2 regions of the Comamonas koreensis genome follow, and region 2 is predicted to be linked to the other one. Evidence: riboswitches for the same ligand, from Rfam matches in the RefSeq annotation. Region 2 holds a riboswitch; the other holds the start of a gene.
The links. Region 2 has a riboswitch for manganese ahead of F0Q04_RS03845 (TMEM165/GDT1 family protein). Riboswitches for the same ligand answer to the same signal wherever they lie in the genome.

Region 1: linked by a shared signal. The riboswitch ahead of mntP (manganese efflux pump MntP) and the one ahead of F0Q04_RS03845 (TMEM165/GDT1 family protein) in region 2 are both predicted to bind manganese.

Annotation. Positions count from the first base shown of each region.
Region 1 is NZ_CP043575.1:2,306,419-2,320,654, forward strand. Features, by position in the region: gene F0Q04_RS10305 (NCS1 family nucleobase:cation symporter-1) at 1-1,387, opposite strand, end outside; yybP-ykoY riboswitch at 1,809-1,971, shown strand; gene mntP (manganese efflux pump MntP) at 1,992-2,561, shown strand; gene F0Q04_RS10315 (DUF808 domain-containing protein) at 3,004-4,005, shown strand; gene F0Q04_RS10320 (OmpW/AlkL family protein) at 4,241-4,852, shown strand; gene F0Q04_RS10325 (O-acetylhomoserine aminocarboxypropyltransferase/cysteine synthase family protein) at 4,951-6,234, opposite strand; gene F0Q04_RS10330 (YeiH family protein) at 6,353-7,444, opposite strand; gene F0Q04_RS10335 (LysR substrate-binding domain-containing protein) at 7,613-8,512, shown strand; gene F0Q04_RS10340 (response regulator transcription factor) at 8,531-9,073, opposite strand; gene F0Q04_RS10345 (ATP-binding protein) at 9,036-10,394, opposite strand; gene F0Q04_RS10350 (SURF1 family protein) at 10,501-11,256, opposite strand; gene cyoD (cytochrome o ubiquinol oxidase subunit IV) at 11,326-11,754, opposite strand; gene cyoC (cytochrome o ubiquinol oxidase subunit III) at 11,755-12,378, opposite strand; gene cyoB (cytochrome o ubiquinol oxidase subunit I) at 12,371-14,236, opposite strand, start outside.
Region 2 is NZ_CP043575.1:835,209-849,444, reverse strand. Features, by position in the region: gene F0Q04_RS03875 (Rieske (2Fe-2S) protein) at 1-248, opposite strand, end outside; gene F0Q04_RS03870 (M20 family metallopeptidase) at 337-1,815, opposite strand; gene metW (methionine biosynthesis protein MetW) at 1,963-2,550, opposite strand; gene metX (homoserine O-succinyltransferase MetX) at 2,547-3,716, opposite strand; gene F0Q04_RS03855 (Lrp/AsnC ligand binding domain-containing protein) at 3,868-4,359, opposite strand; gene putA (trifunctional transcriptional regulator/proline dehydrogenase/L-glutamate gamma-semialdehyde dehydrogenase) at 4,464-8,327, shown strand; gene F0Q04_RS03845 (TMEM165/GDT1 family protein) at 8,432-9,004, opposite strand; yybP-ykoY riboswitch at 9,101-9,214, opposite strand; gene F0Q04_RS24145 (RNA recognition motif domain-containing protein) at 9,446-9,841, shown strand; gene F0Q04_RS03835 (RNA recognition motif domain-containing protein) at 10,097-10,717, shown strand; gene F0Q04_RS03830 (SDR family oxidoreductase) at 10,806-11,627, opposite strand; gene lptC (LPS export ABC transporter periplasmic protein LptC) at 11,635-12,234, opposite strand; gene F0Q04_RS03820 (KdsC family phosphatase) at 12,231-12,803, opposite strand; gene F0Q04_RS03815 (KpsF/GutQ family sugar-phosphate isomerase) at 12,803-13,801, opposite strand; gene F0Q04_RS03810 (adenine phosphoribosyltransferase) at 13,941-14,236, shown strand, end outside.

The DNA of each region.
Region 1 (14,236 bases), 1.5 Mb from region 2:
AAAAGGCGAACAGCAGCGCAATCAGCGCCGAGGGCACCAGGGCCTGGATGGCGCGGCGGTTGACGCCGTTTTCGTAATGGTAAGGGCCGTTGCGGTCATCGCTGTAGAGCGCCGGCACATGCACGCGCTGCTTGCGGATCAGCCAGTAGTCGGCCATCACGATGCCAAACAGTGGGCCGAGGAACGAGCCCAGACCGCCCAGGAAATACAGGATCACCAGCGGTGAGTCGTAGAGGTTCCAGGGCAGGATCACAAAGCCGAGGATGGCGCTGACGAGGGCCGCGCGGCGGAAGTTGAGCTGGCGCGGCAGCAGGTTGGCCAGGGCCAGAGCGGGTGCGACAAAGTTGGCCATCAGGTTGACGGCGATGGTCAGGATCAGCAGCGACAGGCTGGCGAGCACCAGCAAGGGCTTGTTGGGGATCTTCTCGACGATGTCGGTGGGGCTCAGGATCAGCGTGCCGTCAATCGCCAACTGGCCGCCGGTCAGCACGACGACGATCAGGCCGAAGATCAGCATGTTGATGGGGATGCCCCAGAAGTTACCCTTGACCACGGCGCTGCGTGAGGTGGCGCCCCGGGTGAAGTCACAGAAATTGAGCACAAAGGTGCCATAGATGGCGACCCACAGCGAGGCTGCGCCCATGATCTGCACCCACATCGCCGCACCGGTGCTGGGCTTGGGCGCCGTCCACTGGATCTTGCCGCCCGAGCTGTACAGCACCCAGCCGGCCAGCGCGATAAAGGTCACCAGAATCACCGGGCCGGCAAAGGCCTCGTACTTGCGGATGCTCTCCATGCCCCAGCAGGCAATCATCGTCTGCACCACCCACAGCAGGCTAAAGCTGATCCAGCCGAGCACCGGCAGGCCCAGCACCTGGTGCGCCAGCAGCACCTGCAGGCTGGGGAAGAGGGTGATCAACAGTACATCGAGCACCTTGGAGGCCAGGTAGGTCTGGATGCCGAACCAGGCGATCGCGACACCGCCCCGGATCAAGGCCGGGATCTGCGCGCCCCGGGTGCCAAAGCTGATGCGGCTCATCACCGGAAAAGGCACACCCGTCTTGGGGCCCATGAAGCCCGACAAGGTCAGCAGCACAAACAGCATGGCAGCGCCCATCATCAGCGCCGTCAGAGTCTGCCAGCCACCCAGGCCCAGCGCAAACAGGCCGATGGCAAAGGCGTAGTTGCCCAGGCTGTGCACATCATTGGCCCAGAGCGTGAACAGGCTGTAGGCACCCCAGGAGCGGCTGTCTTTCTTGGTGGGCGCGAGGTCTTTGTTGTAGAGCGATGGGCATACGCCGGCGGGCAATGCACCGGCCGCTGCGGGGCGCTGCTGTGCGGGGTTGAAGGCAAAGCCTGCGTTCTGGTCTGCTGCAAGATCGGTCATTGACATCCTTGGATCGGGCGCATCCAGCTGCGCCTTATTTGCGGCCTGGCGGCCGGGTTTGTCTCGTCATGTGCGCGGGTCCATGCATGGCATGTGCAGCACAAGACAGGCCTCAATGGCTATGCGTTGTGTGCACATATGCATACATTAAGTGTATACAAAACACCTGAAAATGAACTAGGGGCAACCCTGGGTGAAGTGCCACGCTGTTACTTGGGAGACGCCTTGGCTGCCTCTGTCAGAGGGTGCCAAGGGAGAGCTGCAATACATGAGCTTGCTCATGTTTCGGCTTGTAGCGGTTGGCGTTCTAGCTGGGCACCAGGCCGCAACAGCAAGACGGAAATACGATCCATTCCTAAAGAACTTGGCGCGGTTGGGGCCATGTGCTCCGAAGCGCTGCGCAGCGTTTAGACTGCGGCTTCCCTTGGGGAGTAGCCTGCTTCCGCGCTGGAAGCGTCTGCGTCAACATACTCGGCATTTCGCATGCTGTGGCGCAGACATCCGTTCTTCGGTTGGCGAGACCATCGGCATGCCAGCACGACCTCGGTCGGGCAGTGATGGCGTGCCGTTGTGCTCATGCCCGACTGTCCTAGAAGAACCTCCGATGAACGCTGCTTCCATTTCCCTGTTGGCGCTTGCCATGTCCACTGATGCCTTTGCTGCCGCGATTGGCAAAGGCTCTGCCCTAGTCAAACCCCGTTGGTCCGAGGCGCTGCGCACCGGCCTGATCTTTGGTGTCATCGAAGCCATCACGCCGCTGGTGGGCTGGGCGCTGGGCTATGCCGCGGCCGATTATGTGAAGGCCTGGGACCACTGGATTGCCTTTGTGCTGCTCTTGGTGCTGGGCGGCCGCATGGTGCTGGGTGCCTTCCAAAGTGCCGATGAGCCCGAGATGAGCCGGCCCGCGCGCCATGGCTTCTGGCTGCTGGTCGCCACGGGCTTTGCCACCAGTATTGACGCGATGGCGGTAGGCGTGGGCCTGGCCTTTCTGGATGTGAACATCACCGTCGTTGCGCTCAGCATTGGTTTTGCCACCTTTGCGATGGTGACCCTGGGCGTGATGGTCGGCCGCATTCTGGGCAATATCACGGGCCGCTGGGCAGAAGCGGTGGGTGGTGTCGTGCTGATTGCCATTGGCTCGCTGATTCTGTACGAGCACATGGTGGCCGTATAAAATCAAAGCCCTCCGCTGGCGTGGCAGAGGGCTTGGCTGCGTTTTGCGCTGTAGGAGCGTTGCTACAGGCAAAACAAAGCCCCGCAGAGCAGGGCTTAAGTGAGAGAGATCAGTGGGCTTGCAATTGCTGCGGGTGCCGGGTTTTTAGTTCTGGCTCAACCGCTTGCAGGCTGCGCTGGTATCAGAAGCGGGCAGGAGCACGCTTACGGTCACGTTCGTCTTCAGGCCAAATAGCAAACACTTCAGTCATTTCAGTCCTTTCACCTTTCTGGTGTAGATGGGTGTACAACGGGCCGCGCGCTGAAGTTGTTGACAAGGCCTGCATAAAGTTTTGTGAACAAGCTCCAACAAAACGTAGAAATCACCGTTTTATAGGGTCTGACACAGCATTGCACCGCGAAATCGCTATGATTTGCCACCGAATTTGGATTGGGAGTGCGTAATGGCTGGTGCTGGTTTGTTGATGTTGCTCGATGATATTGCGACCTTGCTTGACGATGTGGCGCTGATGACCAAGACGGCTGCGGGCAAGAGCACGGCCATCCTGGACGATGTGGCCACGCAGACCAAGGTGGCGGTGCAGAAGACCGCGGGGGTGCTGGGCGACGACCTGGCGCTGAACGCCGAGCAGGTGACTGGGGTCAAGGCCAACCGGGAGTTGCCGGTGGTCTGGGCGGTGGCCAAGGGGTCGCTCAAAAACAAAGTCATCTTGGTGCCGGCAGCGCTTTTGATCAGTGCTTTTGCGCCTTGGTTGATCACGCCGCTGTTGATGCTTGGCGGCGCTTTTCTGTGTTTTGAAGGGGTGGAGAAGGTGCTGAGCCTGTTTCACAAGCCCGGCAAACAGGCGCCCCATGATGCCGTCAAGGAGTCCGAGCAGGCGGCGCAGATGGGCGTGGCGCCATCATCCGTGAAGGCTGCCAGCGAGAAAAACATGGACCCGGTGGCCTATGAAAGAGCCAAGGTGGCGGGTGCGGTGCGTACCGATTTCATTCTGTCTGCAGAAATCATCGCCATCGCGCTGGGCACCGTGGCCAGCAAGCCGCTGTGGGAGCAGTTTGCGGTGCTGGTGGCCGTGGCACTGGCGATCACCGTGTTTGTCTATGGCCTGGTGGCCGGTATTGTGCGCATGGACGATGTGGGCATGTGGCTGATGCGCAAGACCAGTGCCGCAGCCCAGGCCCTGGGCCGGGGCCTGATTGCGTTTACGCCCTGGCTGATGCGTGGCCTGTCGATTGTGGGAACGGCTGCGATGTTCATGGTGGGCGGCAGCTTGCTGGTGCATGGCATGGGCCCGATCGAGCATTGGTTGGAGAGCACCGTAGCCCCGATGGGCGGTGTGGTGGCCATGCTGGCCCCAACGCTGGTGCACGTGGCCGTCGGTGCGGTCATTGGTGGCCTGGTGGTGCTGGCGGTAGAGGCCTGGCACAAGATGCGCGGCCACTGATCGACAGCAACCACGGATGGCTGCTGGCCGCGTCCCTCGGGCGCGGCGCTGCAAGAAGCAGAAGGCGGCATCGCAACAGCGGGCCGCCTTTTTTCATCGCTTGTTTTGTCGGGTTGATCTGGGTCAGGGCAGCCTGGCCCGCATGAGCAGAAGATGCTGAACATGGACGGCAGACAAGGGCCGGTTCCGCAACTTTTCAATCCATGCGAGCAAGATCGCAGCGAGGGCAATGACGATGAAAAAAATGATGTTGGCAGCGGCAGCTGTATATGCAATGGCGTCGGGCGCGGCGATGGCGCAAGAGGCGCAAAGCCCCTGGCAAGTGCGTGTGCGCGCCGTGCATCTGGACAGCGCCAACAAGGACTCCACCGGCCTGGGCCTGTCGATCAATGACAAGACGATTCCCGAAGTGGATGTGAGCTACTTTTTCACGCCCAATATCGCGGCAGAGCTGGTGCTGACCTACCCGCAAAAGCATGACCTGCGCTCGGACGGCGCCAAGATCGGCACGCTCAAGCACCTGCCGCCCAGCCTGCTCGCGCAGTACCACTTCACCAATATGGGCGCCTTCAAGCCCTACCTAGGCGCTGGTGTGAACTACACGCGCTTCTCGAACGTGAACTTTGCACCGGCTGTTGAGGCCGCGCTCGATCCATCGATCAAGAAGAACAGCTTTGGCCCGGCGCTGCAGATCGGCTTTGACTACATGCTGGACAAGCACTGGTCGATCAACGTCGACGTGAAGAAGGTCTACATCAAGACCGATGTGCGCTCGGCCGGCACCAAGGTGGGCACTTTTAAGGTGGATCCTTGGTTGCTGGGTGTGGGTGTGGGCTACCGCTTCTAAACAGGTCCTCATGCCCGCTCCTGGTGATCCAGGAGCCACAGAGCACTGTGTTTGAGCCGCTTGTTGAAAGCGGCTCTTTTTTTGCGTGCGACGGCCCCTCAGACCTTGGCCAGCGCCTGCTCCAGATCGGCCAGCAGGTCATCGACATGCTCGATGCCGACCGACAGGCGCACCATGCCTTCGCTCACGCCGGCTTTCTCCAGCTCTGCGCTGTCCAACTGGCGGTGCGTGGTCGAAGCCGGGTGCGTCGCCAGCGATTTGGCATCGCCAATATTGACCAGGCGGGTGAACAGCTGCAGCGCATCCAGAAAGCGGGCACCGGCGGCGCGCCCTTCGCCGTCTGCGGCATTGAGGCTGAAGGACAGAATGCCCGAGGCGCGGCCGCCCGACTGCTTTTGCAAGGTGGCATGGTCCGGGTGGTCCGGTAGGCCCGCATAGCGCACCCAGGCCACCTTGGGGTGCTTTTGCAGCGTCTCGGCAATCTTTTGCGTGTTCTCGCAGATGCGGTCCATGCGCAGCGCCAGGGTCTCGATGCCTTGCAGGATCTGGAAGGCGTTCTGCGGCGAAATGGCTGCGCCCATATTGCGCAGCGGCACGACGCGCGCGCGGCCGATGTAGGCCGCAGGGCCCAGCGCTTCGGTGTAGACCACGCCGTGGTAGCTCACATCGGGTTCATTGAGGCGCTTGAAGCGCGCCTTGTGCTCGGCCCAGGGGAACTTGCCGCTATCGACGATGGCGCCGCCCACGCTGGTGCCATGGCCGCCCAGGTACTTGGTGAGCGAATGGACGACGATGTCGGCGCCATGCTCGATGGGGCGCAGCAGATAGGGCGAGGGCACGGTGTTGTCCACGATCAGCGGCACACCATGGCGGTGGGCCACATCGGCGAGCGCGCGGATATCGGTCACATTGCCCAAGGGGTTGCCGATGGACTCGATGAACACGGCCTTGGTCTTGTTGTCGATCAAGGCGCCAAAGCTGGCCGGGTCGCGTGGATCGGCAAAGCGCACCTCAATGCCCTGCTGCGGAAAGGTATGGGCAAACAGGTTGTAGGTGCCGCCATACAAGGTGCTGGCCGAGACGATGTTGTCGCCCGCTTCGGCCAGCGTTTGGATAGCTGCGGTGATCGCTGCCATGCCCGAGGCCAGCGCCAGCGCGGCAATGCCGCCTTCGAGCGCGGTCACGCGCTTTTCCAGCACATCGGTGGTCGGGTTCATGATGCGGGTGTAGATATTGCCCGGCACCTTCAGGTCAAACAGGTCGGCGCCGTGCTGCGCGCTGTCAAAGGCGTAGGCCACCGTTTGGTAGATGGGCACGGCCGCAGCCTTGGTAGTGGGGTCGGGCGAATAGCCTGCGTGAACGGCCAATGTCTCGATGCGCATGGTGTTGGAATCCTTGTGTGCTTGGCGGAATGAATCGTTGGTTGTTGTAGCAGTTTTGCGCGCCGGGCCAACGATTTTTTGGGTATGAGCTTATGAGGCCGCAGAGCCCCGAGCCCCCTCAGAGCCAGGTATTGACCGCCAGCCCGCCCAGCACCAGCCAGACAAACAGCACCAGGGCCAGCAGCAAGGGCTTGATGCCCGCAGCCCGCACGGCGCGCACATGGGTGGTGAGCCCCAGGCCGGCCATCGCCATCGTCAGCAAGGCGTTGTCCCACTGCACACCGATGGCGAGCGCCTGCGCAGGGATGACGCCCAGCGAATGGATGCCTGCCACGGCCACAAAGCCCAAGGCAAACCAGGGAATCGTGATCTGGCGGGCCTGCACAGGGCGGTTGTCTGCGGGCTGGTTGGCGGATGCGTCCGGACCTGGACGTTTGGCCAGCCACAGCGACAGTGCAATCAGAAACGGGGCAAGCATCATCACCCGTACCATCTTCGCGACCACGGCGGTGTCGGCCGCGCTGCTGCTGATGGCGCCGCCAGCAGCGACCACCTGCGCCACCTCATGCACGGTCGAGCCCACCCAGAGGCCATAGCCGGCCTCGCTCATCTGCAGGCTGGGCGCGAGCCACTGGTAGAGCACCGGGTACAAAAAGGTGCCCACGGTGCCAAAGACCACCACGGTGGCGATGGCGACCGCCACATCATCGGCGCGCGCCTTGGCCACCGGGGCGGTGGCCAGCACGGCCGCTGCGCCGCAGATGGCGCTGCCCGCGCCCACCAGCATGCTGGTGCGGGCATCCAGCCCCAGCCAGCGCTGGCCCAGCCACTGCGCCAGCACAAAGGTGCTGCCGAGCATCAGCGCATCGATCAGCACGCCGCTGGCGCCCACGGCAGAGATGTCCTGGAAGGTCAGGCGCAGGCCATAGAGGATGATGCCCAGGCGCAGCAGCTGCTGCCTGGACAGGCCCACCCCCGCAGCCGCCGGCGCCTGCACCCAGCCGTAGACAGTATTTCCCACCAGCATGCCGATGACGATGGCCAGCGTGAGCGCGCTCAGCCCATGGCTGCCAAACCAGGGCAGGGCCGCGAGCGTGCTGGCCAGCCAGGCAATGGCCGCACACAGCAGCAGCCCCGGTGCCAGGCGTTTGGCGCCATCGAGCCAGTGGCCGTTGCGCAGTTGGGGGAGGGAGAGGGGGGCGAGTGACATGGGCGGTTCCAGAGGCCCTGGCAGGGCCAAAAGCGGTGGCCTGCCGGGCGATATGGAATCACTATAGAAATTATTCTTATATCTGTATAACTAATTGTTTGGTTAATATCTACCGATAAAATAGGTAGATATTTTTTTATCAACCCAAGCGCCTTGTGCGCCATCAATATGCTCCATCTCAGCCTGCGCCAGTGGGAGGTCTTCTGCGCCATCGCCCACAACGGCAGCACCGTCGCTGCGGCCCAGGCCATCGGCCTGTCGCAATCAGCGGTCAGCGCCGCCTTGCAGCAGCTGGAGGCGGGCCTGGGCGCGCAGCTGTTTGCGCGCAGCGGCAAGCGCCTGGTGCTCAATGATCTGGGGCGCAGCCTGTGGCCGCAAGCGCAAGGCTTGCTGGAGCTGGCCTTGCAGCTGGAGCAGGCCACGCAGCAGACCGAGCCGATGGCGCCCGTGGTGCTGCGGCTGGCGGCCAGCACCACGATTGCCAACCATGTGCTGCCGGCCATCCTGGCGGACTTCATGCAGCGCTATGCGCTGGTGCGGTTTGAGGTGGTGATCGGCAATACGCGCGAGGTGGCCGAGGCGGTGGGCGAGGCCAGTGTGGACCTGGGCTTTATCGAAGGGGTGAGCCACTGGCCGGCGCTGGAGGTGCAGCCCTGGCGCGAGGATGAGCTGGTGCTGATTGCCGCGCCGGGCCATGCGCTGGTGGCCGCTGCCGGCCACAGCCCTGTCAGCGCCCAGCAGCTGGGCGCTTGCCGCTGGCTACTGCGTGAAGAGGGCTCGGGTACGCGCGAGGCAGTGGAGTTCACCGTGCTGTCCCAGCTGCGGGAATGGCCGATTGCGGCGGTGCTGGGCAGCTCCGAAGCCATTTGCACGGCGGTGGCGCGCGGGGCGGGCATCAGCTGCCTGTCACGCGTCATTGCCCAGCCCTGGATCGAGCGCGGCGAGCTGGCCGTGCTGCACAGCCTGTTGCCGCCGATGCGGCGCCAGTTTTCGCTGCTGCAGCGCCAGGGCAAGCAGCGATCGCCGGTGCTGCAGGCCTTGGTGCAGGCCTGTATGGACGCTGTCTGAGCCCAGTTGAGCAGGTTCTTAACGAACGTGCTGCTTGTCGAGCTTGCGCGCCAGGGTGCGCCGGTGCATGCCCAGGCGGCGCGCGGTCTCGGAGATGTTGAAGCCGGTCTCGGCGAGGGTCTCGTGGATCTTCTCCCACTCCAGCGTCTTGATCGAGGTGGTGGCGGCGGTCAGATCGACCTCGGTGCTGCCTTCGACCCGGCTGAAGGCCGCCTCGATGTCGTCGGTGTTGGAAGGCTTGGCCAGGTAGTGGCAGGCGCCCAGCTTGATGGCCTCCACCGCCGTGGCAATGCTGGCGTAGCCGGTCAGCACCACAATCAGTGCCTCGGGGTTTTGCGCATGCAGCAACTGCACGCAGGACAGGCCCGAGGCGTGGCCGGCCAGCTTCAAGTCCATCACCGCGTACTGAGGGCGCTCGGTCTGCAAGAGTTGCGCCACTTCGTCGGCGCTGCTGGCATGGAGCACGCGGTAGCCACGTCGCTCAAAGGAGCGGCGCAGCGTGCGGGCAAAGGCGGCATCGTCTTCAACCAGGAGTAAGAGGCGTTCTTGGGTTGGCGTCATGGTGTGGTTCGTCATCCAGGGCAATGGAGGCCAGCGGCAGGCTGATGCGCACGGCCGCGCCGCCGCCCAGGTGCTGTTCGCGGTTGCGGGCCTCGACATGGCCGCCCAGCGAGCGGGCCACATTCATCACCAGGAACAGGCCCAGGCCACCGCCAGGGCGCTGTTTGGTGGACTGGTAGGGCTTGCCCAGGTGGGCCAGGATCTCGCTCTTGAAACCCGGGCCGCTGTCGGTCACCTGCAGCACCAGCTGGGCATCGTCCTGCGCGGGGCATTCCACCACGAGCTGGACAAAGCCGGGTGAGGCCTCTAGTGCATTGTCCAGCACATTGAAAATCATCTGTTGCAACGAGGTATCCGAGATGATCGGAATATCGCGCGCGACCTGCTTGCGGTAGACGAAGTTGCCGGGCTGGCGGTGGCTTTGCCACTGCGCGGCGACCCGGTCCATGAAGGTGACCAAGGTGGTGCTCTGCGGCGCGTCGCCGCGCGTCTCACCGGCCGACAGCAGCACGCCGGTGACGATGGATTTGCAGCGCTGCACCTGGTGCTCCATCTCGTGCAGGTCCTCCATCAGTTCGCTGTCTTGCGCGATCGAGGGCATGCGCTGCCAGTCGCCCAGAATCACCGCCAGCGTCGACAGCGGCGTGCCCAGCTCATGGGCGGCGCCGCTGGCCAGCAGGCCCATGCGCACGATGTGCTCCTCTTCGGCCGCGCGCTGGCGCAGGTCGGCCAGGCGCGCATCGCGCAGCTGCAGGTTGGACATGATGCGGTTGATGAAGGAGACCAGCAAGATCGCATTGAGCCCAAAGCTGATCAGCAGCCCCAGCAGGTACAGCGCATGCATGGCGCCACTGCGGTGGCTCATGATCTGCAGCGGCTGGTAGAAAAAGGCCAGCGCCACCGCGCAGCTGCCGGTGACCACCACAATGCCCCAGGCATAGAACGGCTTGAGCAGCACCGCCCCCAAGGTGACCTGGAGCAGGAACAAGGTAATGAAGGGGTTGTTGGCGCCGCCGCTCAGGTAGAGCTGCAGGCTGAGCGCCCCCACATCGGCCAGCAGCGCCACAAACAGATCGCTGGAGGAGATGTCGTGCTGGCGCCAGCGCAGCCACCAGACGCAGATCAGGTTGGTGATGACCAGGCCGGCCAGCACGGCAAACATCTCGTACAGCGGCAGGTAGATGTCAAAGCCCCAGCGGACCAGCGAGATGGTGACCACCTGGCCCACCACCGCCAGCCAGCGCAGCTGGATGAGCAGCTGCATGTTCTGGCGGTCAGTGGTGTGGGTGACCTGAAACGGGGAGGGGATGGACAGTGGCACCGTGCAATTGTGCCGCAGGACTGTGCCGCAGGAATGTGCGGCAGTCGGCAGGCCTTGCGCCTGCCAGTGTTACCGGCGCCGACGGGCGCCGGTAACTGCACCGTGGCTAACGCGCGCCCTTGCGTTTGCGAAGAACCAGCCAGGTGGCGCCCACCACCATCAGGGCCAGGCCATACCAGGTCAGCGCATAGACCAGGTGGTTGTTGACAAAGCGAACCTGCGTGAGCCCTGCGCGTGGCCACTGCTGGCCTTGCAGGTCGCTGGCGCTGCTGCGCTTTTGCTCGCCCACCAGCTCGGCGCTGCCATCGGGCAGGCCTTCGTCGATGAAGAACGGTGCCACCTGCGCCAGGCCCTGCGCCTGTGCAATGGCCTGCACATCGCGCGAGAACCAGCGCTGGGCTTGCGGGTCGTTGTCGCGCAGAAAGCCGCCCTTGGGCTCGGTAGCGCGCAGCAAGCCGGTCACGCTGACCTCGCTCGTGGGCGTCGCTGCTGTCAGCTGCGGGCCGCCTGCCCAGTCACGGCGCAAGGCGTCGGGCACAAAGCCGCGGTTGACCAGCACCTGGCTGCCATCGGCACGCTGCAGCGGCGTGAGCACCCAAAAGCCCGAACCCAGCGCCGTGGTGGCCTGGGTCAGCACGGTCTTGTCCGTCAGCCACTGGCCTTGCAGCTGGCTGGGCTGGTATTCCAGCGCCTTGGCGTCGAGCTGGGGCCAGCTGGCTACTGCGGGGACGGGTTGGGGCGCGCTGTGCACCCGGCGCTCGACCCGCTCGATGAGGTCGAGCTTCCACTGCAGGCGGTAGACCTGCCAGGTGCCCAAGGCGCAAAAGCCCAAGAACAAGGCGATGCCCACGGTTGCGAGCATCGCCTGAAAAAGTGCGGAATGCCGGGGCTGGCCCTGTGCATTCCGTTGCGTTTCGTTGGTCAAAACAGCTTAGTGGTTGGTGTGGCCTTCGCTGGCAGCAGGTTGCTGCTGGGTCACGGCGGCCGGGTTGTGGTTGTGGCCAGGCATCATGTTGGTATTCATGTGGTACATGACCCACAAGGTACCGGCCAGGGTCACGGCCACGAACACGATGGTGAAGATGGTGGACATCAGGGTCCAGCCGCCTTCGATCTTGCCGTTCATGTGCAGGAAGTAGACCATGTGCACGATGATCTGCACGACCGCGAAGAAGGCGATCACGACCACGGTGGTGGTGCGGTTCTCAAACACATCGCCCATCACCACAGCGAAGGGGATGGCCGTCAGGATGATCGACAGGAAAAAGCCGATCATGTAACCCGAGAAGGTGCTGTGTGGGCCATCGTCGTGACCGTGGTCATCGTGGCCGTGTGCTGCGTGGTTATGTTGTGCGCTCATTTACAGCACTCCCATCAAATATACGAAGGAGAAGACGCCGATCCAGACCACGTCCAAGAAGTGCCAGAACATCGACAGGCACATCAGGCGGCGGTTGTTCTCACGGGTCAGGCCGTGCTTGCCGATTTGCAGCAGCAGCACCACCAGCCACACCAGACCAAAGGTCACGTGCAGACCGTGGGTGCCCACCAGTGCAAAGAAGGCCGACATCGCAGCGCTGCTCTGCGGGCCAGCGCCCACATGGATCAGGTGGTGGAACTCATACAGTTCCACGCCCAGGAAACCGGCGCCAAACAGCATGGTGATGATCAGCCAGACGACGGTGCCCTTGACCGAGCCCTTTTGCTTGGCCAGCATGGCAAAGCCGAAGGTGATGGACGACAGCAGCAGCAAGGCGGTGTTGATGGCCACCAGGCTCAGGTCGAACAGCTCGGCGCCACCTGCACCGCCTGCATAGTTGCGGCCCAGCGCGCCATAGGTGGCGAAGAGGGCAGCAAAGATCAGGCAGTCGCTCATCAGGTAGAGCCAGAAGCCCAGAGCGGTGCCATTTTCAACGTGCGGTTCTTCCTTGAGGAAGTAGTCACGGGTACCGGTCGCGCCGGCGAGGGTGTTGTGATTAGACATGGCGGGCCAACAGTTGGGTACGTTCTTCTTCGGTGGCTGCTACTTCGCTTGCAGGGATGTAGTAGTCACGCTTGTAGTTGAAGGTGTGGATGATCGAAGCCAACACGATGCCGGCAAAGCTGATGCCTGCGATCCACCACATGTGCCAGATCATCGCGAAGCCGAAGACCAGGGCGATCATCGAGATCACGAAGCCGGCGCCGGTGTTCTTGGGCATGTGGATTTCCACGAAACCGTCGAGCTTGCGCTTGTAGCTGTGCTTCTTCATGTCCCACCAGGCGTCGCTGTCATGCACGGCTGGCGTGAAGGCGAAGTTGTACTGGGGAGGAGGCGACGAGGTGGCCCATTCCAGGGTACGGCCGTTCCAGCAGTCACCGGTCACATCACGCAGCTGGTCGCGCTTGAGGTAGCTGACGAACAACTGGATGAAGAAGCAGGCGATACCCAGCGCGATCAGCACGGCACCGAAGGCAGCGATGATGAAATAGATCTGCAGCGAGGTGTCTTCGTAGTGGTTGACGCGGCGGGTCACACCCATCAGACCCAGCACGTACAGCGGGGTGAACGCAACCCAGAAGCCGAAGAACCAGAACCAGAACGATGCCTTGCCCCAGAACTCGTCGAGGCGGTAGCCGAAGGCCTTGGGGTACCAGTAGTTGATACCGGCGAACACGGCAAACACGACGCCACCAATGATCACGTTGTGGAAGTGGGCGATCAGGAACAGCGAGTTGTGCAGCACGAAGTCAGCAGGCGGCACGGCCAGCAGCACACCGGTCATACCACCGATGGTGAAGGTCAGCATGAAGCCCACGGTCCACAGCATGGGCACGGTGAACTTGATGCGGCCACGGTACATCGTGAACAGCCAGTTGAAGATCTTGGCGCCGGTCGGGATCGAGATGATCATCGTCGTGATGCCGAAGAACGAGTTCACGCTGGCACCGGACCCCATGGTGAAGAAGTGGTGCAGCCACACCAGCCAGGACAGGATGGTGATACACACGGTCGCATACACCATCGAGGTGTAGCCGAACAGGCGCTTGCGCGAGAAGGTCGCAACGATTTCAGAGAACACACCGAACGCAGGCAGGATCAGGATGTAGACCTCTGGGTGGCCCCAGATCCAGATCAGGTTCACATACAGCATGGGGTTGCCGCCCAGCTCGTTGGTGAAGAAGTTGGTGCCGACGTAGCGGTCCAAGGTCATCAGCACCAGCACAGCGGTCAGGATCGGGAACGAAGCCACGATCAGCGCGTTGGTGCACAGCGAGGTCCAGGTGAAGATAGGCATCTTCATCAGGTTCATGCCAGGCGCGCGCATCTTGATGATGGTCACAATCAGGTTGATACCGGACAAGGTCGTCCCGACCCCGGCAATCTGCAGCGCCCAGATGTAGTAATCCAGACCCACGCCCGGGTGGTATTCGCCCAGACCCGACAGGGCCAGCCAGCCCAGCGTGGAGAACTCACCGACGAACAGCGAGGCCATCACCAGCACGGCGCCGGAGGTGGTCATCCAGAAGCTGAAGTTGTTCAGGAACGGGAAGGCCACGTCACGCGCACCGATTTGCAGCGGCACCAGATAGTTCATCAGGCCGGTCACAAAAGGCATGGCCACGAAGAAGATCATGATCACGCCGTGGGCGGTGAAGATCTGGTCATAGTGGTGCGGGGGCAGGTAGCCCATCGATTCACCGGCGGCCAGCGCCTGCTGGCCACGCATCATGATCGCGTCGGCAAAGCCGCGCAGGAACATGACCAGGCCCAGGATCATGTACATGATCCCGATGTTCTTGTGGTCGATGGAGCAGATCCAGTTCTTCCACAGCGGACCCCAAAGCTTGAACTTGGTGAT
Region 2 (14,236 bases):
TAGGGGCAGAGGATGAACTGGCGGCCGCTCTCCAGAATGTCGCCATCAAAGTCCATGGGCACGCTGGCGTGCTGGCACTCGTTGATCCAGCCGTGCAGCTGGCCCTGCCAGCGGATCACAAAGGCCTTCTGGCCGTTGGGCAGCTGAAAGAAAAAGGGCTTGCCGTTGTCCTGCAGGTCGGCGCTGGCACCCAGGGGTTCGGTGCCGTCAAACAAGATCGTGGGCGTGGGGGCGGTGGGCTCGGTCATGGCGGGCGCGTAGTCTTTATGGTCAAAAACAAAAGGCAGCCGCCCCATGCACATCGGCACGCGGCGGCTGCCCGGGGGCTGGCTGTATTTATGCGCTGGCAGCCGTGGTGGGCATGCAGGCAATCACCTGGGCCACGGCGGCGGTCAGCTTCTTGGCATAAGGCACATGCAGGAACTCATTGGGCCCGTGTGCATTGCTCTTGGGGCCCAGCACGCCGCAGACCATCATCTGCGCCTTGGGGAAGCCGGCGCTGAGCATACCCATCAGCGGGATCGAGCCGCCCTGACCGATAAAGCCGCAGTCGGCGCCAAAGTGCGCGCGGCTCGATTGGTTGAGCGCGTTCAGGAACCAGTCGCTGGTGTTGGGCGCATTCCAGCCATTGGCACCGCTGGCCCCTTCCCAGGTGACCTTGGCTTGGTAGGGTGCATTGTCTTCGAGCAAGGTCTTGAGCTCTTGCATGCACTGCGTGGCATCGACCAGCGGGGGCAGGCGCAGGCTCAGCTTGAACGCGGTATAGGGGCGCAGCACATTGCCGGCATCCTGCAGCGCAGGCAGCCCTTCGGCGCCGGTAACGGACAAGGTCGGCTCCCAGGTGCGCTTGAGCAGCGCCTGCGTGGGGTCGGTGGTGGTGGGCAGCGCAAACAGGCTCGAGCCATTGCAGTCAAAATGCGCCCAGGGGAAACGCTTGTACAGCTCGTCACCCAGAATGCCGGCCGTGGCCTGCGCCTGGGCCAGGCGCTCAGCCGGTACCGCGCAGTGAAAGCTCTCGGGCAGCAGGCGGCCGGTCTTGCTGTCTTCGAGGCGGTCGAGCACCTGGCGCATGATGCGGAAAGACGAGGGCACAACGCCCGAGGCATCGCCCGAGTGCACGCCTTCGGTGAGGATCTCCACCTTCAAGGTGCCCGCCACCATGCCGCGCAGGCTGGTGGTCAGCCACAGCTGGTCGTAGTTGCCCGCGCCGCTATCGAGGCAGATGACCAGGCCCACATCGCCCAGGCGGGGCTTGAGCATGTCGATATAGACCGGCAGGTCGCCCGAGCCACTTTCCTCGCAGGTCTCGATCAGGCCGACAATGCGCGGGTGCGGCACATTCTGGCGCTTGAGCTCCTGGATGGCGGCCACGCTGGCGTAGGTGGCATAGCCGTCATCGGCGCCGCCCCGGCCATAGAGCTTGCCGTCTTCGTATTTGGGGGTCCAGGGGCCCAGGTCATTGCGCCAGCCGGAGAACTCGGGCTGCTTGTCCAGGTGGCCATACATCAGCACGGTCTGCGTGCTCTGGGCCTGGGTGGCAGGCACTTCAAAGAACAGCACCGGCGTGCGGCCCGGCACGCGCACCACTTCCAGCGTCAGCCCCTCGACCTTCTGCGCCTCGATCCAGGTGGCGGCATTGCGCACCACCGTGTCGATGAAACCATGCTGCTCCCAGTTGCCATCAAAGCCCGGCGACTTGGCGGGGATGGCGATGTAGTCGGTCAGCTGGCGAAGGATATCGCGGTCCCACTGCTGGCTGATGTGGCTCAAGGCCGCATCGGCTTGCAGATGGGCGGCGTCTAGGCGGGCGTTCATGGGTGAATCTCCTGGAGGTGCTGCCACGACAAGGGCAGCCGCAGGCATAAGCGTACCAGCGCCAGCGCCGCTCGGCTATCGCCTCGGGCAAAGCCCTGCTGCCGTCATCCAGCGCAGGGCCCGGCCGGGCAAGGCCCGCAGTGCAGCTCAGGCGTGCTCGAAGTGGAACACCGCCGTGCCCGCGCGGGCATTGGGCAGCCAGCGCCGCACCTCACCATTTTGCAGGCCAAAGCTATCAAGAATACGCAGCTTGTTCTTGAGCGCCAGCACCTCGAAATCCTTGAAGGTGCCCACGCGGATATTGGGCGTGTCGTACCACTGGTAAGGCAGGCGCTTGGTCACCGGCATGCGGCCTTGCAGGATGGACAAGCGATTGGGCCAGTGCGCAAAGTTGGGAAAGGCGACGACGCCCTGCTTGCCGATGCGCGCGGTCTCGCGCAGCATCACCTCTGCATTGCGCAGATGCTGCAAGGTGTCGATTTGCAGCACCATATCAAAGCTGTTGTCCTCGAAGATAGCCAGGCCGTCTTCCAGGTTCAGCTGCAGCACATTCACGCCCCGGCGCACGCAGGCGAGCACATTGGCGTCGTCAAACTCGATGCCATAGCCGCTGCACTGGCGCTCGCGCTGCAGGTAGGCCAGCAAGCTGCCATCGCCGCAGCCCAGGTCCAGCACGCGTGCGCCCAGCGGCACTAGGTTGGCAATGGCTTGAAAGGTGGAAGAAGCTTCGGTCATGCGGCCTCCTGGGCGCTGGGCTGGCCGGCGCTCAGTTCGCGGGCCATGTTCTCGAAATAGGAGCGCATCACGCCCATGTAGCGCGCGTCATCCAGCAAAAAGGCGTCATGCCCATGGGGCGCGTCAATCTCGGCGTAGCTGACGGTGCGGCGGTTGTCGAGCAAGGCCTTGACGATCTCGCGGCTGCGCGCCGGCGAAAAGCGCCAATCGGTGCTGAAGCTCACCAGCATGAAGCGGGCCTTGGCGCCGGCCAGCGCCTGGGTCAGGTCGCCGCCAAAAGGCTTGGCCGGGTCAAAGTAGTCGAGCGCACGGGTGATCAGCAAATAGGTATTGGCGTCGAAGTAGTCGCTGAACTTGTCGCCCTGGTAGCGCAGATAGCTCTCGATCTGGAACTCCACATCCTGGGTGCTGTATTTGAGATCCATGCCTTCGCGCAGCTGGCGGCCGAACTTCTGGTTCATCACATCGTCACTCAGGTAGGTGATGTGGCCGATCATGCGGGCAATGCGCAGGCCGCGCTTGGGGATCACGCCGTGGCGGTAGAAGTGGCCGCCGTGGAAGTCCGGGTCGGTCACGATGGCGCGGCGGGCCACCTCGTTGAACGCAATGTTCTCGGCCGACAGACAGGGCGCGCTGGCCACCACCACCGCATGGCGCATGCGGTCGGGGTACTGCAAGGTCCAGGACAGTGCCTGCATGCCGCCCAGGCTGCCGCCCAGCACGGCGGCCAGTTGCGTTATGCCCAGGCGGTCGAGAAGCAGCGCCTGGGCATTGACCCAGTCCTCCACCGTCACCACCGGGAAATCGGCGCCATAGACCTGGTCCATGTCCTTGTCTGCATCCGGATTGCGGTGCATGGGCCCAGTGGAGCCAAAGCAGGAGCCCAGGTTGTTGACGCCGATGACAAAGAACTGGTTGGTATCGACCGGCTTGCCCGGGCCGATCATGTTGTCCCACCAGCCCTCGCTCTTGGGCTGGCCCTCGTAGTAGCCGGCCACATGGTGCGAGGCGTTGAGCGCATGGCACACCAGGATGGCGTTGGAGCGGTCGGCATTGAGCTGGCCGTAGGTCTCGTAGGCCAGGTGGTAGTCGCGGATGGAGGCGCCACTTTGGAGCGGGAGCGCCTCCGGGAAATGCATTGATTGGGGTGTCGCAACGAATGACATAAAAAACCCGGCAACGCTAAAAACGAGGCCGGGTCGATGGAATGCAGTCGCCTACCGAGTCTTTAGCTGGATTTATAAAGCGCCCGCAAGCTGAAGCAAATCGGCGCCGTGAAATCTCAGTGTACTGCAAATCGGCCGCGCATGGGCTGCATCAACTGCCGCCCAGGTAGAGCCGGTTGGAGCTTTTGACCTCTTCCATCACCGCGTAGGTGCGGGTCTCGCGCACGCCGGGCAGCTGCCACAAAACCTCGCCGGCAAAGTGGCGGTAGTGGTTCATGTCGGCCACGCGGATCTTGACCAGGTAGTCAAAGCCGCCAGCCACCATATGGCACTCCATGATCTCGGGCCGCACCTGCACCGCCGCCTTGAACTCGTCAAACACATTGGGGGTCGTGCGGTCGAGCAGCACCTCGATGAAGACCAGCATCGCCGCGCCCAGCTTTTGCGGGTTCAAGCGCGCCTCGTAGCCGGTGATATAGCCTTCCTTGGTCAGGCGCTGCACGCGGGCCAGCACCGCCGTGGCCGACAGCGACACCGCCTCGGCCAGCTTCAGGTTGGAGATGCGGCCGTCGCGCTGCAGCACAGCCAGAATACGCAGATCGATGCGGTCCAGGTCCTCCGGTGGGTCGATGATGGCGGTCATGGGCTGAATTTTTCACTAAGAATGGGCCACATTATGGAGAGAAATTCAAACCATAAACGATCACACTGGCGGCATTCACTATCTACTTGCTAACCGAGCCCGCCATGACTGCCAACGCCGTTGTTGACAACCAGCCCACCACCACCTCGTCCCTTTCGGCCGCAGACAGCAGCCCATCTGGCGCAAGCGCTCCTGTTTTTAATGAGCTGGTGTCGGCACTGCAGCCCGCCTCGGCGCTGCGCGCGGCCATCACCGCCGCCTACCGCAAGCCCGAGCCCGAGGCCCTGCAAGCGCTGCTGCCCCAGGCCACACCGCCCGCCGCCATCGCCCAGGCGGGCGACGCGCTGGCGCTGCAGCTGGCCCGCAGCCTGCGCGAGCGCAAGGCCGACAGCGGCCGCTCCGGCCTGGTGCAAGGCCTGCTGCAGGAGTTTGCGCTGTCGTCGCAAGAAGGCATTGCGCTGATGTGCCTGGCCGAGGCGCTGCTGCGCATCCCGGACACGGCCACCCGCGATGTGCTGATCCGCGACAAGATCGCCCACGGCCAGTGGAAGGCCCATGTGGGCAAGAGCCCGTCGATGTTCGTCAACGCCGCCGCCTGGGGCCTGGTGCTGACCGGCAAGCTGGTCGCCACGCACAGCGAAGGCTCGCTGGGCCAATCGCTCACCCGCCTCATTGGCCGGGGCGGCGAGCCGCTGATCCGCAAGGGCGTGGACATGGCCATGCGCATGATGGGCGAGCAGTTCGTCACCGGCGAGACGATTGGCGAGGCGCTGAAGAACGCCGAGCGCCTGGAGGCCAAGGGCTTCCGCTACTCCTACGACATGCTGGGCGAAGCGGCGATGACCAGCGATGACGCCAAGCGCTACCTGCGCGACTATGAAAACGCCATCCATGCGATCGGCAAGGCCAGCCATGGCCGGGGCGTCTACGAAGGCCCGGGCATCTCGATCAAGCTGTCGGCGCTGCACCCGCGCTACAGCCGCGCCCAGTACGACCGCGTGATGACCGAGCTCTACCCGGTGGTGCTGCAGCTGGCCGTGCTGGCCAAGGGCTACAACATCGGCCTCAATATCGATGCCGAAGAAGCCGACCGCCTGGAGCTGTCGCTGGACCTGCTGGAAAAGCTCTGCTTTGCGCCCGAGCTGGCCGGCTTTGCCGGCATCGGCTTTGTCGTGCAGGCCTACCAAAAGCGCTGCCCCTATGTGCTGGACTTCATCATCGACCTGGCCCGCCGCAGCCAGCACCGGCTGATGGTGCGCCTGGTCAAGGGCGCCTACTGGGACAGCGAGATCAAGCGCGCCCAGATCGACGGCCTGGAAGGCTACCCGGTCTACACCCGCAAGGCCTATACCGATGTGTCCTACCTGGCCTGCGCGCGCCAGCTGCTGGCCGCACCCGATGCGGTCTACCCCCAGTTCGCCACGCACAACGCCCACACCTTGGCCACCATCTACCACCTGGCCGACCCGGCCCGCTACCAGCCCGGGCAGTACGAGTTCCAGTGCCTGCACGGCATGGGCGAGCCGCTGTACGAGCAGGTCGTGGGCCGCAACGCCAGCGAGAACCTGGGCCGCCCCTGCCGCATCTATGCACCCGTGGGCACGCATGAAACCCTGCTGGCCTACCTGGTGCGCCGCCTGCTGGAGAACGGCGCCAACACCAGCTTTGTGAACCGCATCGCCGACCAGGACATCCCCCTGGCCAAGCTGGTGGAAAACCCCGTGACCACCGCCCAGCAGTGGGCGCAGAGCGAAGGCCAGCTGGGCCTGCCCAACCCGCACATTGCCCAGCCGCGCGCGCTGTATGGCGCAAGCCGCAGCAATTCGGCAGGGCTCGACCTGTCCAACGACGACCGCCTGCGCGCGCTGCAGAACGAGCTGCAGGCCAGCGCCCAGATGGCCTGGCATGCCCAGCCGATGCTGGCCGATGGCGCGCCCGCATCCACCCAGGCCAGCGAGCCGGTGCTGAACCCGGCTGACCACGGCGACCAGGTCGGCAGCGTCACGCAGGCGTCGACCGAGCAGGTGGAATTTGCGCTGGCCGCCGCCCAGGCCGCCGCTGCCCGCTGGAAGGCCACCCCGCCCGCCCAGCGCGCCGACTGCCTGGCCCAGGCCGGTGACCTGCTCGAAGCGCATATGCCCACCTTGATGGGCGTGCTGGTGCGCGAGGCCGGCAAGACCTGCTCCAACGCGATTGCCGAAGTGCGTGAGGCCGTGGACTTTCTGCGCTTTTACGCCGCCCAGGTGCGCAGCTGGGGCCAGGCGGATTACCAGGCGCTGGGCCCGGTGGTCTGCATCAGCCCCTGGAACTTCCCGCTGGCCATCTTCAGCGGCCAGATTGCCGCCGCGCTGGCTGCCGGCAACACCGTGCTGGCCAAGCCGGCCGAGCAGACCCCGCTGATCGCGGCTGCCGCCGTGCAGGCGATGTGGCAGGCCGGCGTGCCGCGCGATGTGCTGCAGCTGCTGCCGGGCACCGGCGAGACCGTGGGCGCCCGCCTGGTGGGCGACCACCGCGTGCAGGCCGTCATGTTCACCGGCTCGACCGAAGTGGCGCGCATTCTGCAAAAGACGCTGGCCCAGCGCCTCGACGCCCAAGGCCAGCCCGTCACCCTGGTGGCCGAGACCGGCGGCCAGAACGCGATGATCGTGGACTCGTCCGCGCTGGCCGAGCAGGTCGTGGTCGATGTGCTGTCCTCGGCCTTTGACTCGGCCGGCCAGCGCTGCTCGGCGCTGCGCGTGCTGTGCGTACAGGAAGAAGCGGCCGACCGCCTGCTGCACATGCTGCGCGGCGCGATGCAGGAGCTCCAGCTGGGCAACCCCTGCCAGCTCAAGACCGATGTCGGCCCCGTCATCGACGCCGAGGCCAAGGGCGTCATCGACCAGCACATTGCCCGCATGCAGGCCGCTGGCCACCAGGTCTGGCAAAACAGTGGCGCCAGCGCGCAAGGCACCTTTGTGCCGCCCACGGTGATCGCCATCGGCCAGCTCTCCGAGCTCAAGCGCGAAGTCTTCGGCCCGGTGCTGCATGTGCTGCGCTACCGCCGCGAGAACCTGCCCCAGCTGCTGGCCGACATCAATGCCACCGGCTATGCGCTCACCCTGGGCCTGCACACCCGCATTGACGAGACCATTGCCCAGGTGGTCAACGCTGCGCATGCCGGCAATATCTATGTGAACCGCAATATCGTCGGCGCCGTCGTCGGTGTGCAGCCCTTTGGCGGCGAAGGCCTGTCGGGCACGGGCCCCAAGGCCGGCGGCCCGCTGTACATGCTGCGCCTGCTCAGCCGCATGCCGGCCACGGCCACCGTGGATGCGCTCGCCCACCTACCGCGCATGGCCGGTAGCGAGGCCCCGGCCGCCAGCACCGGCCAGCGCGGTAATGCCCATGGCCTGGAACAGGCCGATGCCGCCCCCGCCGCTGGGCTGGAGGCGCTGCAAAGCTGGGCCAGCCAGCAAGGCCAGGGCGATCTGGCAGCGCTGTGCCAGCGCTATGCCGCCCATACCGGCAACGGCTTTGCGGCCGAGCTGCCCGGCCCTACCGGTGAGCGCAATCTGTATGTGCTGAGTGGCCGCGAGCGCGTGGCCTGCGTGGCCAGCACCAGCAGCCTGCTGCTGGCCCAGCTCGCCGCCGTGCTCGCCGCGGGCTCCACCGCCGTGTGGCCCGCGGGCAGCAGCCAAGCCAGCCTGCTGGCCAAGCTGCCCGCCTCGGTGCGTGCCTCGGTGCAGCTGTCTGCGCACAGCGAGCAGGCCTTTGTGCAGTCCGAGGCCTTTGATGCGCTGATCGTTGATGCCGCCAGCGGCTGGCTGCCCACGGCCAGCACCTTGGCGGGCCGCGCCGGCGCCATCGTGCCGATCACCGCCCAGGCTGCCGACGGCAGCGTGCCGCTGTTCCGCCTGCTGGCCGAGCATGCCATCAGCATCAACACGGCTGCGGCTGGCGGCAATGCCAGCCTGATGACCTTGGACTAACGCTGAGGCTCGGGGCGCCGCCCCATGGAAAAAGGGCTGGAGATCGCAAGATCCCAGCCCTTTGAGTTGGTGCGTTGCTAGTGTTGCTAGCGCAGCCAGCGCTATCAGTCCATCGTCGTGAACAGCGCGGCCACACCCAGCACCAGGAAGATCACCGCGCAGACGCGGTGGATCCAGCGGATCGGCAGCCTCTTGGTGATCTTGTCGCCAAACCAGACCACCGGCGCATTGGCCAGCATCATGCCGATCGTGGTGCCTGCGACCACCCAGTAATAAGAAGCGGGGTACTTGGCGGCCAGGCCCACGGTGGCCAGCTGGGTCTTGTCGCCCATCTCGGCCAGGAAGAACAGCAGCACGGTGGTGCCGAACACACCCCAGCGGCCGCTGCTCTTGCCCGCTTCGTCCTCGTCGATCTTGTCGGGGATCAGCATCCAGCCGGCCATCAGGATAAAGGACACGCCCAGAATCCAGCGCAGCACATCGGGGCCCAGCATCGTGGTGATCCAGGCGCCAACGGCACCGGCCAGCGCATGGTTGACCAGGGTCGAGACGAAGATGCCCAGCGCAATGGGCCAGGGTTTGCGGTATTTGGCAGCGAGGACGAGGGACAGCAACTGCGTCTTGTCGCCCATTTCGGCAAGGGCGACGACGGCGGTCGAGAGGAGAAAGGCTTCCATGGAGTGGGGATCGTTATTGCAGCCGGATATCGCAAGACAGCATTGACCGCATCGCGACTCCGGCATGGGATCGCAACGTGGTCAATGGTCTCGCCCAGCATCCTCATCACCAGATGCCGTGTACGCCATAGGCCGCGAAGGCCCAAGTTTGTTGACGCACACTCTGCGGCGCATTGCGCGCCCAGCAGGCTACTCCCCAAAGACTGGCGCATCATACGCCCAAAAGCGATGTTGCGCCGCAACACCCACGCCCTCCAGGGAAAATACCAAGGGCTGGTTGCAGCAACTGTCAACACAGCGTAAGGCGATTCACCCATAATGGTGAAGCTCAATGTGCCCCCGGGTACACTAGAGCGCGCGGTGATCCGTCTTGGAAGTTGTCACAGGTTTGTTGATTGCATCAGGCTCCATCGCTTTTTTTACTTTTTTCGGAGTCCTCAAATGGGCAACAAACTTTACGTGGGCAACCTGCCTTACTCTTTCCGTGACAGCGATCTGGAAAGCACTTTCAGCCAATTCGGTACCGTCTCCAGCGCCAAGGTCATGATGGAACGTGACACCGGCCGTTCCAAGGGCTTCGGCTTTGTGGAAATGGGTTCGGACGCTGAAGCACAAGCTGCTATCGAAGGCGTGAACGGCCAAGGCTTTGGCGGTCGTAACCTGGTCGTGAACGAAGCACGTCCAATGGAAGCCCGTCCTCCACGCAGCGGCGGCTTCGGCGGCGGTGGTGGTGGTGGCCGTGGTTTCGGCGGTGGTGACCGTGGCGGCTTCGGCGGCGGCGATCGCGGTGGCTTCGGCGGCGGTGGCCGTGGCGGCTACGGTGGCGGCAGCTACTAAGCACATCACATCCAAAACCTCTTAGAGGTTTTGACAGTGAGATGACGGGTTTTCCCGGAAAAAAGGCCTCTTTGAGGCCTTTTTTGCATCTGGTTGCAGCTTCTGCGCCACAACAGAGGGGCACAACTATCCCATTCCCGGTTTTTATGCCAGAAAATAAAGGATGGAGCATTCCTCCATTGGGCTACTGCGATAGATGACCGGTGTTCTACAGGGCGCGATCGCATTATTTAAGAGTTATCAGGAGTCCCTCAAATGGGCAACAAGCTTTACGTCGGTAATTTGCCATACCAGGTTCGCGACAACGATCTGGAACAGGCCTTTGGTCAGTTTGGCAGCGTAACCAGCGCCAAGGTGATGATGGAACGCGACACCGGTCGCTCCAAAGGTTTTGGTTTTGTAGAAATGGGCAGCGATGAAGAAGCCCAAGCTGCGGTCAACGGTCTGAACGGTCAGCCCCTGGGCGGTCGCAATCTGGTCGTGAACGAAGCACGTCCCATGGAGCCCCGTCCTCCCCGCAGCGGCGGTGGTGGTTTTGGCGGCCCCCGTGGTGGTGGCTTTGGCGGCGGAGGCGGTAACCGTGGCGGCTTTGGCGGCGGCGGTGGTGGTGGCTACGGCGGCGGTGGTGGCGGCGGCTACGGCGGCGGTGGTGGTGGTGGATACGGCGGCGGCGGAGACCGTGGCGGCTACGGTGGTGGCGGCGGCGGTGGCTATGGCGACCGCGGTGGTCGCGATGGCGGCCGTGGCGGCAATGACCGCGGCTTTGGTGGTGGCGATCGTGGCGGTGAGCGCGATGGCGGCTTCCGCAGCCCCTACGGCAATGGTTCGCGCAACCGCGGCGGCAACCAAGGCTACGACAACAACGACGATTATTGATGCCTGCAGGCACCGCCCAGCGCTGTGCCGCACCGCAACGACAAAGCCCCGCCAGGGGCTTTTTTCATGCCTGGCTTAGGACCTGCTTTCAGTCTTGACCCGGTGGCGCCTCTTGCACCCGCTCGCGGTGGCGGTGCTTGCGCGGGCGGTTGGCCAGCGCGCGGTCATAGAGGGCATTGGGCAGGCAGCGCAACAGCCGCGCCACCCAGCCCATCTGCCAGGGGATCACGGCATAGCTGCGCGCCTTGGCAATCACTGCAAAGGCCTTGTCGGCAAAGGCCTCTGGCTGCATCAAGAAGGGCATGCCGTAGCGGTTGTGGCGGGTGAGCGGCGTGGCCACAAAGCCCGGGCAGATGGTGACCACCTGCACGCCGCTACGCTTAAGCTCCACCCGCAGGCTCTCGCAGTAGCTGATGACGGCGGCCTTGCTGGCGCAGTAGGCGCCGTGGCCGGGCAGGCCGCGTATGCCGGCCACGCTGGCAATGCCCACCAGCTTGCCGCTGCCGCGCGCCTGCATGGGGCGCACAAAGGCATGGAAGGTCGCGGCCATGCCGATCACATTGGTCGCATAGGTCTGGGCCATGACCTCCAGGTCCTCGCGCTCGGCCGTGTCGATGCCGTAGCTCACCCCGGCATTGGCCACCACCACATCGGGCAGGCCCTGCTGCTGCAGGCATTGCGTGCAGGCAGCAATGGTCTGGTCCTGGTCAGCCACGTCGGCGCCATAGACCGCGTAGCGGCTGGCATCCATCGCCTGCGCCTGGGCCCAGTCCGCAATCAGCGCGGTACGGCGGGCCACCAGCGCGAGGCGGTAGCCGGCCTGGTAGTAGCGCCAGGCCAGCGCCTGGCCGATGCCGCTGGAGGCGCCGGTGATCAGCACCAGCGGTGCATCGCTCAGGGGGGTGGACATGCGGCGCTCAGCGTGCGGGTTGCAGCACGCCCTTGACCCGGCCCTTGAGCTCTGCGACCTGGGTGATGTTGTTGAAGACCATCGAGTCGGCCGTGAACCGGTCCTGGCCCCGGATGATCTCGACGGGCTTGTTCGAGCTCACCCGCTCTTCGTTGACAAAGGCGTGCAGAAACTCGCCCCGGAACTCCATCTGCGGCGCGCCCGGCTTGTTGCTGCTGCGCACCACCTTGGCATTGCCAAACAGCTGCACTTCGGAGCCATCGGCATTGGACAAGGCGCGGTTGGCGGTGGCCACTGTCGTCGAGCCATCCTGGCGGATGGAACGCATCGTGGCCGTGTCGATCTCCAGCGTGTCGGTGTCCATGTAGTGGCGCATCTTGTTGCCCTGGATCTCGCTGGTCAGCACGCCGGTGCCGTCAAAGCTGCGCACCGAAAAATCGTTCATGTAGTAATCCACTTCGTGGCCGGCCACCGCTTGTTCGCGCACGCTCTGGGGCTTGGGGGCATTGCGCACCAGCCACCAGGTGCCCAGCGCCAGCAGGCCCATCAGGATCACCGGCAGGTAGATGGACGACAGGTCCATGAGGCGTCGCAGGCGAGATTTCATTGTCCGTACCGATCGAGCAGGTTGACATAGGCACCGCAGGCGGCCAGCACCGCGTCGCACAGCTCGCGCGCAGCACCTGCGCCGCCGTGGCGGGTGGTTACCCAGTGTGCCACGCCCAGCACTTCAGGGTGGGCATTGGCGGGCGCGCAGGCCAGCTGGCAGCGGCGCAGCACCGGCAGATCCGGCCAGTCATCGCCAATGGCTGCGGCCTGGTGCCAGTCCAGGCCCAGCGCCTCGAGCATGGCCTGGGCGGCAGGCAGCTTGTCCTCGGTGCCGTAGCGAACCTGCTCGATGCCCAGCGCCGCCAGGCGGTGGCGCAGCGGTGCCGAATCGCGCCCGGTGATGACGGCCGGCACAATGCCGGCCTCGCGCAGCATCTTGAGACCATGGCCGTCGAGCGTGTGGAAACGCTTGAGCGTCTCGCCCTGCTCGCTGATGTACAGGCCCCCGTCGGTGAGCACGCCATCCACATCGAAGAACACAATCTTGATACCCTGGGCGCGCAGCAGCAGCTCAGCGGGCCACTGCTGGGCGGGGGTGATGGCGGGCAAGGTTAATGTGCTGGCCATCAGATCACCTTGGCCCGCATCAGATCACCCACATGCACGATGCCCACCAGGCGCTGGTCCGCATCGGTCACCAGCACGCTGGTGATGCGGTGGGCCTCCATCAACGCAGCGGCGTCGGCCGCCAATGCGTCGGCCGAGATCTGGCGCGGCGTGGCATGCATCACCTCGGCAGCGGTCAGGCCGCGCAAGTCGGCACCAGCCTCAATACGGCGGCGCAGATCGCCATCGGTAAACACGCCCTGCAGCAGGCCATGCGCATCGACGATGGCAGCCGCGCCCATGCCCTTGGCACTCATCTCACGCATCAGGTCGCTGAAGCTGGCGCTGGGCAGCACCGTGGGCAGCGCATCGCCGCTGCGCATCACATCAGACACATGGGTGAGCAGGCGGCGGCCCAGCGCGCCACCGGGGTGGGAGCGGGCAAAATCCTCGGCCTTGAAGCCGCGCGCATCCAGCAGCGCCACGGCCAGCGCATCGCCCATCGCCATTTGCGCGGTGGTGCTGGCCGTGGGGGCCAGGTTCAGCGGGCAGGCCTCCTTGTCGACCTGGGTGTTGAGCACCCAGTCGGCATGGCGCGCCATCGAGGACTGCAGGTTGCCCGTCATCGCCACCACGGGCACGCCCAGGCGCTTGAGCACCGGCAGCAGCACGGAAATCTCGCCACTCTCGCCGCTGTTGGAGATGGCCAGCACCAGATCCTGGCCCGTGACCATGCCCAGATCGCCATGGCTGGCCTCGCCCGGGTGCACAAAGAATGCCGGCGTGCCGGTCGATGCCAGGGTGGCCGCAATCTTGCGCCCCACATGGCCGCTCTTGCCCATGCCAGTGACCACCACACGCCCGGGAATGTCCAGCATGCGCTGCACGACCTGGACAAAGTTGTCGTCCAGGCGCTGCGTCAGTGCCGCAATGGCCTCGGCCTCGATCGCAAAGGTAGACGCCGCCAGGCGCAGAATCTGCGCCGCTTCCACGGGGCGCTTGGGCTGTAGGGTGCTCATGGAGGCTGATTTTATCGGAGCGCCCGCGCCCCGGCCGGTGCGGGTCATTGCCAAACATGCTTAACCTGCGGCGGGTGCCGGTTGCAGCTGCCGCAGTTGGACTACCATGGCGGCTCCTCCCCTTTTCTGCCCGCCCACCATGCACGCTCCCGACGTCAACGCCTTTTTGCGTCACCACATCCGCACCGTTCCCGATTGGCCAGCGCCGGGCGTGCAGTTCCGGGACATCACCCCGCTGCTGCAGAACCCGCAGGTCTTCCATGTGCTGATCGATGCCTTTGTGCACCGCTACATGTCGCGCGACATGCGCCCCGATGTGGTGGCCGGTCTCGATGCGCGCGGCTTTATCCTCGGTGCCGTCATCGCCTACCAGCTCAAGGTGGGCTTTGTGCCCATCCGCAAAAAGGGCAAGCTGCCCTTCACCACGGTGGAGGA